DNA from 2 places in the Arthrobacter sp. TmT3-37 genome. Region 1 is predicted to be linked to the other one. Evidence: riboswitches for the same ligand, from Rfam matches in the RefSeq annotation. Region 1 holds a riboswitch; the other holds the start of a gene.

Region 1 (7,087 bases):
CGAGATGTAACCGACGGCGTAGGTGGAGAACGCGAGGATGGTCCCGGTCAGCGGATCGGAGGCCGGGAAGAAGATGATCGGGAAGACCACTGCTGCCGCCGCCGAGTAGACGGCGAAGTCGTACCACTCCAGGGCGGTGCCGGTGAGGCTGGCGGCGAAGGCCTTGTAGAGGCCGGGCGGACGAGGGGGCGTACCGGCGTCGGGCGCGCCTGCGCCTGCCGATCCAGGACTGTGTGCCATCGAGATTCTCCAGACTAGAGGTGATGCCCGCCACACCGGCGATAAATGTATACATTACGCATACATGTTGTAGATTAGCGACCACTTCGGTTTCCGGAATGTAAAAGCTTGTTCGCCCCGACGGAAGGAACCACCATGACCACCCTCTCTTTCGAGCTGCCGGACGGCACCCTGCAGGACGTCGAGGTGACCCGGCTGCTCAATGCGGGCTATGCGGGACGCGAGCAGGACGAGGTGCAGGCGCACATCGCCGAACTGGCCGAGCTCGGCGTTCCGGGTCCGACGACGACGCCCGCGCTCTACCCCGTCTCCCCCTACCTGGCGCAGCAGACGCGGGAGGTGAGCGTGCAGCACGGCAAGACCTCCGGTGAAGCGGAGTGGGCCCTCGTCATCACCGACGACGGCGTCCTCCTCACCGTCGCATGCGACCACACCGACCGAGCCCTCGAGGTCCACGGCGTGGCCTGGAGCAAGAACGCGAGCCCGGACGTACTGGGACGTACCGCGTGGCGGCTCGACGACGTCCGCGACCACCTCGACGACATCACCCTGCGTGCCTGGGTACGCACCGAGTCCGGCGAGGAGCTCATCCAGGACAGCTCGCTCGGTGCGCTGCTGTCACCCGACTACTGGCTCGAGGTCCTGGCGGACATGGGCTTGCGCGACTCCGGGACGGTCCTCATCTCGGGCACCGTCCCCATGATCCACGGGATCGACCAGTTCGCCGCGGCCTGGCGCGTCGAGATGGCCGATCCGGTCACCGGCCTCACCATCGGCGTGGACTACGACGTCGTGCCGATGCCCGAGCCCATCGGCTAGGCCGGCCGGACGCAGCGGCGGCGCCCGGGCTCTCCAGATTTAGAGGGTGGGTGCTTGGGCGAGGCTCGGGCGGGGCTCGGGCTCCGTTGGATTCGGCGATTGTTCGCTCGGGCGGGCGCTCAGGCTCCATCAGGTGCGGCAGGCGAATGCCCGGACAGGAGCTCAGGCTCCGCCGGGTCCGGCGATTGTTCGCTCGGGCGGGAGCTCAGGCTCGGCCGGGGCTCAGGCTCCGCCGGATTCGGCGATTGTTCGCTCGGGCGGGAGCTCAGGCTCCATTAGGTGCGGCAGGCGAATGCCCGGACAGGAGCTCAGGCTCCGCCGGATCCGACGAGTGTTCGCTCCGGCGGGGGCTCGGACGGGAGGCCAAGCTCCGCGAATCCGGCTATTGCTCCTCGGGCCCCGCCGGATTTGTCGGGTGCCGCATCTCCTCATAGGAGACGGAGCACCAACAAGATCTATGTGGATAACGCGGGTCGACCATTCCTCCACAATCGCTCCCAGCCACCATGAATAGTACGCACGTTCGATAAAATTGGGGTATGGCCATCGCCCCGATCGAGCACTTTGCGCGGACCCCCCGTCCGGCGGACTCGGCCTGCGCAGCGCTCACCGACTGGGCCCGTGACCTGGACCTACACGACCGGGTCTTGTCCGGGCCGGAAGCGCTGCAGGTCATCATCGACGTCGAGCACGCCTCACGGGTCGTGGACCATCTGCAGATCCTTGCCGCCCGCCTGGCAGGTGAACACTACGCCGCAGCCGCGGAGTTCGAATCCCACCCCTCGTCCCACCCCTCGTCCGGGACGGCGTCCCTGCTGGCGCGTGCGGACCAGGCCGTCCGGATGGATACCGGCTCTCCCCCGTGGGCCGATACGCCCCCCTCGGATGCCCGCTCCTTCGACACGACGTCGCCGGGTGACGCTTCGTCCGTGGCCGAGTCGGCCCGTGAAGCTTTGCCCACCACCGCGTCCTCCGGTGCAGCGTCGCTTTCCGGTGCAGCGCCGGTCGGCTCGAGGGGTGCCGGGTGGGCTGCGATCATGGACGGTGGGTTCCGCAATTGCGCGGACTTCCTGCGCGCGACCCTCGGGATCAGCCGCGCCGAAGCCCGACGCCGGCTCTGGTTGGCCGAGGTACTGCTTCCCGGGATCTCCCCGACCGGAGCGCCACTGCCACCCCGTCGGGAGACCGTGGGCGCCGCCACAGGTGCGTGCCTGGTCAGCGCCGGGGCCGCCACGATCGTCTGCCAGGCACTGCAGCGGGTGGAATCGTTCGCAGCACCCCACCAGCTCGACGCGATGGAACACCACCTCACCCAGCAGGCCATCGAATCCGACGAGGACATCCTCCGCGTCCTGGCACGCCGCTGGGAGGACACGCTCGACCAGGACGGATCAGAACCCTCGGACAAAGTACTGCACGCACGCCAGGGCGTCTTCCTCAAAGGCCGACGCCACGGACTGCACGTGCTCGAGATCGGCGCCACGGACGAACAATACGAACACCTCTCCACCGTCATGAACACCACCACCAATCCGCGGGTGCTCCAGGGCCAGAGCGGTGACGCAGGAGTCACCGGATCTACCGGTGCAGCGGACGGCACATGTGCCGGAGGCAGACCTGGCCCGAATGCCAGTCCAGCCTCCGATCCTGGTGCCGATTCCGGCTCGGATCACGGCTCGGATCCTGGTGCCGGTTTGCACGGTCGTCTCGGCGGACCGACGAGGGCCCAGGCACTTCTCGATGGGCTCGTCACGGCCTGCAAGATCGCCCTCACCACCACGGGACTCCCCGCGACCGGCGGACACCGTGCTCAGGTCATGGTCACCATCGACTACAAAGACCTGATCGGCGACCTCCAGCACGTAAATCGCCCAGGCCATGCCGGTGATTCAGGCCATGCCGGTGATTCAAGCCATGCCGGTGATTCAAGCCATGCCGGTGATTCAAGCCATGCCGGTGATTCAAGTCAGGCCGGTGATTCAAGTCAGGCCGGTCACGCAGGTCATGCGGGTCAGATCAGTCAGGCCGGTCACGCAGGTCATTCGGGTCGTGTTGGTCGTGCGGGCCATATCGGTCATGCCGGTTATGGAGTGTTCAGCGAACAAATCAGCGCCAGGACCATCAGGACATTGGCGTGCGATGCCGACCTCATCCCTCTCGTCCTGGGGAGCAGTGGCCAGGTCCTCGACATCGGACGAGCTCAACGGCTCTTTCCACCCCACCTTCGACGGGCCCTGGTCGCCCGGGACAAGGGCTGCGCCTTCCCGGACTGCACCATACCCGCCAGCTGGTGCGAAGCACACCACATCACGCCGTGGTCCCGTGGCGGAGAGACCAATATCAACAACGGCGTCCTGCTGTGCACCCGGCACCACCACGTCATCCACCAGGGCCTCTGGACCGTCGAACCGCGCAACGGCATCCCCTGGTTCCACGCCCCTGGCAACCCCGGCCGGGCGGGCACGCCCCGACAGAACACCTACCGGCAAGCCGGAAGAATGCTTTACGACAAGCGACCGGACCAGACAATCAGCTAAACCCACACCGACCCGGACCCGCGGCGCTGAATCACCGGCCCAACACGGCGGCACTGACCCAGCAGTACTGGGCAGCGGTATTGAACAGCACAGGAATACCCTGCGGACGGCGCGCTTACCCCGCGGGCCGTCCGCATAGTGCCGGCACAGCCCTAGAGAGCAGCCTCGATGGCGTCCGCGATCGGCGTCTCGCCGCTGTTGAACTGGATGGTCTTGTCCACCGTGCCGAGGTTGCCGAGGACGACTGCGGCAACATGCGCAACGTCCTCACGCGGCACTGAGTCCTGTTGTGGCTTGTCCGAGACCTCGATCTTCCCCGTACCAGGATCAGTGGTGAGGGCACCGGGGCCGAGGATCGTCCAGGCGAGTTCGGAGTTGCGCAGGTGCTCGTCCGCAGCAGCCTTCGCCTCCGCATAGTGGAAGAACCCGTTGTCCTCGGGCACACCGTGATCCTTGCTCGCGCCGAGGTAGGACACCATGACGTACCGTCCGACCGAGGCTTCCTGTGCTGCATCCATCGAGCGGATCGCTGCATCCCGGTCCACGGCGTACGTGGCCTCGGGGCTGCTGCCACCGGCACCAGCAGACCACACGACGGCGTCGTGCCCGCGGAAGACGTCGGCCATCTGCGCCACCGACAGCTCGGACACGTCGGCCACCACGGGCGTGCCGCCCGCCTGCTCGACGTCGGAAGCATGGTCCTGGGTGCGGAAGATCGAACTGACCTGATGGCCCTGGCCCGTGAGGATCTTCGTGAGGTGCAGCGCTACTTTTCCGTGCCCACCGATGATGGCTACGCGTGACATGGGAACTCCTTCTGGTCGTCGGATGTCTTGGTTCCGACGCTAGTCCCCGGTCGTGGGGGCTGGCCACCCATACGAAGGTGTTCAGCCCCCAGCGCACGCCTATTCCCGGCTGCCGCCTGAGATGCCGGGCAGATGCCGGCCCAGCTTGTACTCAGTCGAAGAACGAACCCCGACGGCGCGGTTACGCGGTGCGTCAGGGACGGACGGGCTGAAGGCGGAAGCTCGCGCCGCGGTGCTCCTCAGGCAACCGGTCGCCCTTGCCGAACAGCTTCTGGCGCAGCGTCCCCTCGGCATATTCCGTCGGATACGCTCCGCGCTTCTGCAGCTCCGGGACCACATGCGTGATGACGTCCTCGAAGGATCCGGGTGTGATCGCGTATGCGAGGTTGAATCCGTCCACGTCGGTCTCCTCCACCCACGCCTGGAGCTCGTCGGCGACCTGCTTGCCCGATCCCACGATCCGCGGGCCCAGTCCACCGATTCCCGCCCACTCGGCGATGTCCCGCACGGTCCACGGTGCGCCGTCGTCGTTCACCTTCTGGAAGGTGGCCACAGCGGAGTGGATGGCGTTCGACTTCACGGCGCCAAGAGGTTCGTCGGGGCCGTAGACGGACAGGTCCACACCGAACCAGCCGGAGACGAGCACGAGCGCTCCCTCGTAGCTGACGTACTTCTGGTATTCGGCGTGCTTCGCCTGGGCCTTCTCCTCCGTCTCGTCCGTGATCACGGTGAGCAGCGTGTAGATCCGCACCGAGTAGCGGTCGCGACCCTCGGCCTCGACGGCGTCGCGGATCTTCTTCACCACGTCCTTCAGGATCTCCTTGGTCGGTGCACCCACGAAGACCGCCTCGGCGTTGCCCGCCGCGAAGGCGATCCCTCGCGAGGACGCTCCGGCCTGGAAGATGACGGGGGTGCGCTGCGGCGAGGGCTCGCTGAGGTGGATGCCCGGGACGGTGAAGTAGGTGCCGTCGTGGTTGATGTCGTGCACCTTGGCCGGGTCCGTGAAGACACCGGTTTCGCGGTCACGCACGACGGCGTCGTCCTCCCAGGATCCCTCGAGCAGCTTGTAGAGGACCTCGAGGTATTCATCCGCGTGGTTGTAGCGCTCGTCGTGCTCGAGCTGGTCCTCGTTGCCCATGTTGCGCGCAGCGGAGGGCAGGTAGCCGGTCACCACGTTCCAGCCGACCCTGCCGTTGGTGAGGTGGTCCAGTGTGGAGAGCCTGCGCGCGAACGGATACGGGTGCTCGTAGGCGGTGCCGGCGGTGACGCCGAACCCGAGGTGTTCGGTAACGAGTGCCATGGCGGACACGAGCAGGAACGGATCGTTGACCGGGGTCTGCGTACCCTGCCGCAGGGTCGCTTCGTTGGATCCGCCATAGACGTCGTAGGTGCCCAGGACGTCGGCGATGAAGATGCCGTCGAACAGGCCCTTCTCCAGCGTCTTCGCCAGATCGGCCCAGTAGCGCAGGTCCTTGTAGCGCCACGACTGGTCCTCCGGATGGCGCCAGAGACCGGGTGACTGGTGGCCCACGCAGTTCATGTCGAAGGCGTTGAAGCGGATACGGCGCGGTGATGCGGGCATGGAGGTCCTCACGTCGGGGCACTGCCGTGGGGAAGCGCCATACTTGCCCGGCTGGTGCAGCCCGGGCCGAATCCTCACCTGGGGCACCCCACTACAGCGAGAGGGTTGCCGTCCAACAAACCAGGGTTTTGCGTTGGAACTCTTGATTCTGCTGACGAGCGTAGAGGCCCGCCTGCATCACCGTCCAGACGCACCTGTCACAGAGCGTCACGATCAGCATGCCTTCCCTGGCGCACGGTGGAACCCGGCGCCGGAACCGTGCGTCGTCGTTTCATCAGGGTGGGCCTCGCACAGCCGTCCTCGGTCCCGGATCGCGGTCCCTGGCTCGACGCTCGAAACCCGCGATTCCACGCAGCGCGATGTCAGCGCAGGTAGGACGCCCCGTTGGCATCCACGACGGTGCCGCTGACCCACAGCGGCGCATCGGTGGCGAGCCAGGCCACGGCCTGCGCCACCTCCTCCGCGGCCGCCACGCGATCGAACGGACTCTGGGCACGCACGGCATCTCCCCCGGGGCCGTCGAGCACGGTCCGTCCCATGTCCGTCTCGACGAAGCCGGGCGCCACCGCTGCAGCGAGGATGCCGTGCGGCGCGAGCGCGACGGCGAGGGACTGCGTCATCGAGTGCAGGGCCGCCTTGCTCGCACCGTAGGCCGGCGTGGCGGGCTCACCACGGTAGGCGCCTCGAGATCCGACACTGATGAGCCGTCCGCCGTTCGGCCCCGACTGCCGGTCCAGCAGCCGGCGCGCCACCAGCCAGGCCAGGTTCGCCGGCCCCACCAGATTGACGTCGAGCGTCCGGCGCCATGCTCGCTGCCAGTCCTCGAAGGACACCGTGTCGACAGGATGTGCCTCGAAGATGCCCGCATTGTTCACGAGCACATCGATTCCGCCGAGGTCCCGGGTGGCAGCATCGACGAGCTGCCGGCATGCCTGGGGATCAGCGACGTCCCCGATCGCGACGGCGTGTCCCGTACCCGGCAACGCCTCCCGGACGGCCTCGGCGGCCTGCAGATCGCGACCGGCGTGCACGCATACGCGATGTCCCCTGCCGGCGAGCTCGTGCGCGATCGCCGCACCGATACCGCGACTTGCTCCCGTCAC
Region 2 (7,087 bases), on a different contig from region 1:
GAAGCTGCACCTGCCGCACCGCTTCGTCCTCGGCGGGCTGGCCTCGCTGCGGCTCGTGGGCCTGCTCCTGGAGGAGTGGGAGTCCCTCGGACTGGCACGCCACGCGCGGGGCATCGGTTCGGACGGCTCCGTCGTCGCGCGCACGCGGAATCTGCTGGGGCAGTCCTTCGGGCTGATCGTCCAGGCGATCCGGCGTGCCACGCGGCTCGCGACGGCGATGGAGGCGCGCGGTTTCGGCGGTGCGACGCGCACCTGGGCGCGGACCAGCACGTTCTCGTCCCTCGACCTCGGCGTCGCCGCCGTCGGGCTCGTGGTCGCGGCGGGCGCGGTAGCGGCGGCGGTCCTGGCCGGGACCTGGAACTTCCTCCTCTCCTGACCGGGAGGCGCCGGACATGCCACAGGGGCTCCGCGGATGCGGAGCCCCTGTGGCATGCGAGCGGATCCCGGCCCCGGCAGGACCGCTAGAGGACGTCCGAGAGGAACGACCTCAGGCGGGGCGTCTGCGCGTCGTCGAAGATCGCGGACGGTGGTCCCGACTCCACGACGACGCCGCCGTCCATGAACGTCACGGTGTCCGAGACGTTGCGTGAGAAGCCCATCTCGTGCGTGACGACGACCATGGTCATGCCCGCCGAGGCGAGGTCCGCCATGAGGGCGAGGACGCCCTTCACGAGCTCCGGGTCCAGCGCGGACGTGGCCTCGTCGAAGAACATCACCTCGGGGTCCATGGCCAGCGCCCGCGCGATCGCCACGCGCTGCTGCTGCCCGCCGGAGAGGTTGCCCGGCCGGACGTCGGCCTTGTGCTTGAGGCCCACCAGGTCGAGCTGGGCGAGGGCCTTCTCCCGTGCCTCGCCGGCGGACATCTTCCGGAGCTTGCGCAGCGCCAGGGACACGTTGTCCAGCACGGTCTTGTGCGGGAAGAGGTTGAACTGCTGGAACACCATGCCGATGCGGCGGCGCAGCTCGTCCGGGTTGTCCTTGAGGACGGAGCGGCCGTCGAGCAGGATATCGCCCTGGTCGGGTTCGATCAGCCGGTTGAGGACACGCAGCAGGGTGGACTTCCCGGAGCCGGACGGCCCGATGACCGACGCCGTCGTCCCCCGTTCCACGTGCAGGTCGATCCCGCGCAGCACGTGGTTGGAGCCGAAGGACAGGTGCAGGCCCTTGCCCGTCAGTGTTCCCGATTCGATGGTCTTCATGCCTTCGCTCCTCCGCTCGTCGGAATCACCGCGGCCAGTTCGTCCGGTTCCGGTTTCTGCTTCCTGCCCACGCGGAGCCTGGTGTCGATGAAGTTGACCAGGTGCGTCAGCGGGATGGTCAGGCAGAGGTAGAGCACGCCGGCCGCGATCAGGGGCGAGAGGTTGCCGGTGTTGCTCGCGGCGTCGTTGCCCACCCGGAAGAGCTCGCGTTCACTGGCGACGAGGCCGATGAAGTAGATGAGCGACGACTCCTTGATGAGCGAGATGAACTGGTTGACCAGGGCGGGCAGCACGCGCCGCACGCCCTGGGGCACCACCACGAGCTGCATGGATGCGCCGTAGCTGAAGCCCAGCGCACGCGAGGCCTCCAGCTGACCCTTCTCCACGCTCTGGATGCCGGAGCGGAAGATCTCCCCGATGTAGGCCGAGGCGATCAGCGACAGGGCGAGGATGCCCAGCGGGTAGGGGCTGGTGCTGCCCGTGACCTGCCGGAGGATGGGACCGAGGCCCAGTCCGATGAGCAGGATGATCACGACGGCGGGGAGGCCGCGGAAGATGTCCGTGTAGATGCGTGCGATCCACCGGAGCACCCGGTTGCGGGAGATCCCCATGATCGCGAGGAGCATGCCGACGATCGTCCCGATGATCCCCGAGGCCAGGGCGAGCAGGAGGGTGTTGGGCAGTCCGACGGTCAGGAGGTCCGGCAGGACCGCGGCCATCGCCTCCCAGTCGAAGAACGTCTTGCCGAGCTGTTCGAGGGCATCCATGCAGGGCCGGCTACTTTACGTCCACGGCTTTGCTGCCGGGCTTCCAGTCGGTGGGCATCTCGCGGTCCGGGTACCACTCCTTGGTGAGCTCGGACCAGGTGCCGTCGGCGATCACCGCGTCGAGGCCCGCGTTGAGGGCGTCGATGAGGGGCTGGTTGTCGCTGTTGACCGCGTACGCCGTGAAGTTCTCCGTGTTGATGATGGTCTCGGCGATCGTGGTGTCGTCGCCCTCCTTCACCTGGCCGGTGGCCTGCTGCGACGGGGCGACCCAGGCGTCCACCTGCCCGTTCTTCACGTTGGCGTACACCGTGTTGTAGTCCGGGAAGCGCACGGGCTCGAGGCCGAGGGTATTGGAGACGTAGTCGTCCTGGACGGTGCCCTGGACCACGCCGATGCGGGTGCTCTCCGAGAGGGAGTCGAAGCCGCTCACCGAGGAGCCGTTCTTCGTGACGACGGCCATGTAGCCGAAGTCGTAGCCGTTGGTGAAGCCGACGTTCTCGCGGCGGGCCGCCGTCGTCGAGATCGAGGAGGACCCGACGTCGAACTGCTTGTTCTGGACCTGCGCGAGGAGGGCGGAGAAGTCGGTGGAGGCGAACTCGACCTCGAGGTCGAGCTTCTCGCCGATGGCGCGCAGCAGTTCGTTGTCGTAGCCGGTGAAGACACCGTCCTCGAGGAAGATGTTCGGCGGGGCGTCCGAGAGCGTGCCGACGCGCAGGGTGCCGTCGGTGATGAGGCCGAGCCCGGACGTGTCGATCTCGTCGATCGGCGTGGTGTCCTCGGTGGTGTACTGGTCGAGCGACTGCTGGTCGCTGCCGGCCAGGGCGTCGGCGGATTCGGTGGGCGTGCTTCCGCTGTCACTGCCGCAGGAGACGGTCAGGGCGAGGAGCGGCACGGTGAGTGCAGCGAGGACCTTGCGGGAGATGTTCATGGTGTCCTTCATTTCGATGCCGGCCCGGGTGCGGGCGCTGGGTGTTCGGGGATGCCGGATGGCGGCAGGGGGAGGCTGCTGGCTGCTGGGTGACACGCTCGCTGTTCTGGGCTGTGCGCGCTGTGGCGGTGGTGTCCTCCGTCTACCTCGGGACAGGCCGCACGACGCCGTACTTGCCAACCGGGGGACTTGGCCCGGCGGCCGAATCTTCACCTGGAGCACCCCACTACGGGAGAGGGTTGCTGTCCAGCCGGCCAGGGCCGATGGCTGGAACTCTTGATTTCAGGAAAACGGTAGGGCAGCACGAAGCGTCGGGTCAAAACGCGGATGCCGGGAAAGTGGTGTTTGACGTAGCAAAGGGCCCCGGAGGGGCCCTTTTGTGGTGGAGATTACACGAAACGATCCACCAGTCCGGTGAGTTCTGCGGTCAGGGCGGCGGAGGTCCGGAGCTCCGTGCCGTCCAGCGAGAGGACCGGCGCGAGGAGCCGGATGCTCGAGATCAGCCACACGGCGTCGGCGTCGAGGAGGTGGTGCGGTTCCAGCGGTCCGTAGCCGAGCTCCCACCCCTGTTCCCGGGCTGCGGCGAACAGTGCGCTCTGGGAGGTGCCCGCCAGGATGCCGCTCTCGAGCTGCGGCGTGAGGAGCGTCTTCCGACCGTCGCGGTCGTACGCGAGGAGCACGGTGGAGGTGGGGCCCTCGAGGACCTTCCCGTCCGAGGAGATGAAGATGACGTCGTCGGCGCCGTGCGCCTTCGCATGGCGGATGGCGGCCATGTTGACGGCGTAGGAGAGCGTCTTCGCCCCCATCAGCAGCCAGGGAGCACGCTGCGCCACCGTGCTGTCGTAGCCGCGCTCGAGGAACAGCACCTTCAGGCCTGCCTCCCGCTGCGCCAGGGTCGACGCCGGAACGGGTGCCACCGAGACCCAGGCCGTGGCCCGGCCGGCACCCTCGACGCCGCGGGTGGCGACGAGCTTCACGACGGCATGGTCCTCACCCGGTTCCGCTGCCGAGAACTCCCGCAGGCCGGTGCGGATGGCACGGCTCCAGGCCTCGGCGTCGGGCACCGACAGGTCGAGGGCCGCGGCCGACGACGCGAGTCTCGCGAGGTGCGCCTGCTCCTTGCGGGGGGATCCTCCGACGGCGAGGAGCGATTCGAAGATGCCGTCACCGCGGGTGGCGCCCAGATCGGTGGCCAGGAGCTGCGGCTGGGACGCGTCGACGACCCTGCCGTCGTCGTGGGCCGGGTCGAGGAACACGAGAACAGTCATGCGCTCCAGCGTATCGGCTGGGTCGCGGGAGCGGGGCGGACCGGTGCGGCGGGGCCGTCAGGTGAGTCTGGCCTTCCGCGTGAAGAGTTTCTGCAGCAGGATGAAGGCGAGGAGAAGCGCGCCGATCACGATGCGCGTCCACCAGGAACTCAGCGTCCCCTCGTAGGAGATGAAGGTCTGGACGATGCCGAGGATGAGCACCCCGGCGAGGGAGCCGAGGACGTAGCCGTATCCTCCGGTGAGCAGCGTGCCGCCCACGACCACCGCGGCGATCGCGTCCAGTTCCAGGCCCGTGCCCGCCAGGCTGTACCCGGAAAGGCTGTAGAACGAGAAGAGGATCCCGGCCACCGCCGAGCACAGCCCGCTGATCCCGTAGACGAGGACCTTGGTCCGGGGGACGGCGAGTCCCATGAGCAGCGCCGAGGATTCGCCGCCGCCGATCGCGTACACCGTCCGGCCGAAGCGGGTCTGGTGCAGGACGTAGAAGGCGACGGCGACGACCACCAGTGCGATCACGACGCCGGGGGAGATGAAGAGCCTGTCGGCCAGCGGGATCCTCGCCTGGGCCATCGCGGTGAAGAAGGGGTCGGTCACGGTGATCGAGTCGACGCTGATCATGTAGCAGAGGCCCCGTGCCAGGAACAGCCCGGCGAGGGTGACGATGAAGGGCTGGATCTCGAAGACCTGGATGACCAGCCCCATGAGAAGCCCGAAGGTCGCACCCGTCAGGATCACGAGGGCGATGACGGCTATCGGGTTCCACCCGGCCTGCAGGAGTGCTGCGGCGATCATCATGGAGAGCGCGACGACGGATCCGACCGAGAGGTCGATCCCGCCGGTGAGGATCACGAACGTCATCCCGACGGCGAGGACGATCAGGAAGGTGTTGTCGATCAGGAGGTTGAGGAACACCTGGCCGGAGAGGAACCCGGGGTACATCACGGCGCCGGCGGCGAACATCGCGAGGAACAACCCGGTCGTGGCGAGTGCCGGCGCGTAGCGCGCCTTGCCCTGGAGGCGGCTGATCCGGCTGCGGTTCAGCGGCGCCGGGGTGCGGGTGAGGACCGACATCAGATGGACACCTTCACTTCGGACTGTTCTGTCACGGGACGCCGGCGCCGGCCGAGCAGCGCCCGGGCCTTGCTGGACTGGAGGAGGCAGACGATGATGACGACCAGCGCCTTGAACACCAGGGTGACCTCGGGCGGGATCCCCAGCGTGTAGACGGTCGTCGTCAGTGTCTGGATGATCAGGGCGCCGACGAGGGTACCCACGAGGCTGTACCGGCCCCCCGCCAGGGAGGTTCCTCCGATGACGACGGCGAGGATGGCGTCCATCTCGATGTAGAGACCGGCGTTGTTGGCATCCGCGGCCGTCACATTGGAACTGATCATCAGGCCGGCGACGGCTGCGCACAGACCGCTGAAGACGTAGACGGTCCAGGTGATGTTGCGTGCGTTGAGCCCTGCCAGCCTGCTGGCGACCGGATTGATGCCCACCGCTTCGATGAGCGTTCCGAGGGCGGTACGCCGCGTCAGCAGCCCGGCCACGCCGAAGGCGACCGCCGCAATGAGGATGGAGATCGGGAGGCCGAGGAAGAATCCGGCGCCGATCGCCTGGTAGGAGTCGTTGGACACGGAGATGATCTGGCCGTCGGTGACGAGTTGCGCCAGTCCCCGCCCGGCCGTCATGAGGACGAGGGTGGCGATGATGGGCTGGATGCCGACCACCGAGACGAGGAAGCCGTTCCACAGACCGAGGGCCAGTCCCACCGCCACGGCGATGACCACCGCCACCGCCGCCGTGCGGAAGGAGGAGGGATCCGGGGAGTTGTAGATGTAGGTGCAGGAGACCGCCCCGGAGATGGCGGCCACGGCTCCCACGGACAGGTCGATACCGCGCGATGCGATGACGAGCGTCATGCCCAGGGCGATGAGGATCGTCGGTGCACCGTTCCGGAGGATGTCGATGAGGCTCCCGAACAGGTGCCCGTCCTGGACGCGCACGGCCAGGAAGTCGGCGCGGAAGAGCTGGTTGAGGAGGAGCAGGAGGACCAGTGCGAGTACGGGCCAGGTCAGCCGGTGCTTCAGGAGGGCGTTCATGCGTTCGTCCCCGCGATGATCGTCATGACGTCTTCCATGGTGACTCCGTCGTTGGCCAGGTCGGCGACCATCTCCCGGTCCTTGAGCACGGCGATCCGATCGCTCAGCCGGAGCACTTCCTCGAGCTCGGCCGAGATGAAGATGATGGACATGCCGTCGGAGGCGAGGGTGCTGATGAGCTTCTGGATCTGCGTCTTCGCGCCGATGTCGATGCCCCTGGTGGGTTCGTCGAGGATCAGCAGCCTGGGGTTCGTGATGAGCCAGCGGGCGAGCAGCACCTTCTGCTGGTTGCCGCCGCTCAGATTTCGAATCAGGGCGTCCTTGCTGGCCGGACGGATGTCCAGGGCCCTGATGAACTTCTCGGCCAGCTGGTCCTGCGTCGCCCGGGGGATCCGCCTCAGCCATCCCTTGCTGGCCTGCATGGCCAGGACCAGGTTGTCGCGGACGGACAGGTCGCCGATCAGTCCTTCCTCCTTCCGGTTCTCCGAGGAGAAGGCGATCCCCCGGTCGATCGCGGAGCGGGGAGTCCGGAGCGTCCGGACCGTTCCGCCGATCCGCAGGCTGCCCTGATCGGACCGGTCGGCCCCGAAGAGCAGCCTCGCGGTCTCCGTGCGTCCGGAACCCAGCAATCCTGCCAGGCCGAGGATCTCACCGGCGTGGATGGCGACGGTGACGTTACGGACGGAGCCCTTGCGGCCGAGGCCCTCCGCCTGCATGAAGGGGGCATCCTGCGTGCGGTCCGACTGGCGGCGGCCCTCGGCGTCCTCGAGTTCGGCGAGGGCGTCCATCTCCTTGCCGATCATCTTCGAGATGAGTGCCATGC

Evidence for each region. A riboswitch is a leader RNA that binds a small molecule or an ion and turns the genes downstream of it on or off. The one in region 1 is predicted to bind S-adenosylmethionine.
Region 2: linked by a shared signal. The riboswitch ahead of ACX80U_RS07975 (ABC transporter substrate-binding protein) and the one ahead of ACX80U_RS03505 (LLM class flavin-dependent oxidoreductase) in region 1 are both predicted to bind S-adenosylmethionine.

The regions. Positions count from the first base shown of each region.
Region 1 covers NZ_JBTNDU010000002.1:140,074-147,160, reverse strand. The annotation lists gene ACX80U_RS03525 (MFS transporter) at 1-240, opposite strand, end outside; gene ACX80U_RS03520 (DUF2848 domain-containing protein) at 376-1,059, shown strand; gene ACX80U_RS03515 (HNH endonuclease) at 1,599-3,596, shown strand; gene ACX80U_RS03510 (SDR family oxidoreductase) at 3,749-4,402, opposite strand; gene ACX80U_RS03505 (LLM class flavin-dependent oxidoreductase) at 4,596-5,984, opposite strand; SAM riboswitch class IV at 6,019-6,132, opposite strand; gene ACX80U_RS03500 (SDR family NAD(P)-dependent oxidoreductase) at 6,347-7,087, opposite strand, start outside.
Region 2 covers NZ_JBTNDU010000004.1:190,549-197,635, forward strand. The annotation lists gene ACX80U_RS07960 (energy-coupling factor transporter transmembrane component T family protein) at 1-376, shown strand, start outside; gene ACX80U_RS07965 (amino acid ABC transporter ATP-binding protein) at 462-1,199, opposite strand; gene ACX80U_RS07970 (amino acid ABC transporter permease) at 1,196-1,966, opposite strand; gene ACX80U_RS07975 (ABC transporter substrate-binding protein) at 1,977-2,894, opposite strand; SAM riboswitch class IV at 3,059-3,176, opposite strand; gene ACX80U_RS07980 (aminodeoxychorismate lyase) at 3,284-4,162, opposite strand; gene yjfF (galactofuranose ABC transporter, permease protein YjfF) at 4,220-5,233, opposite strand; gene ACX80U_RS07990 (ABC transporter permease) at 5,233-6,264, opposite strand; gene ACX80U_RS07995 (sugar ABC transporter ATP-binding protein) at 6,261-7,087, opposite strand, start outside.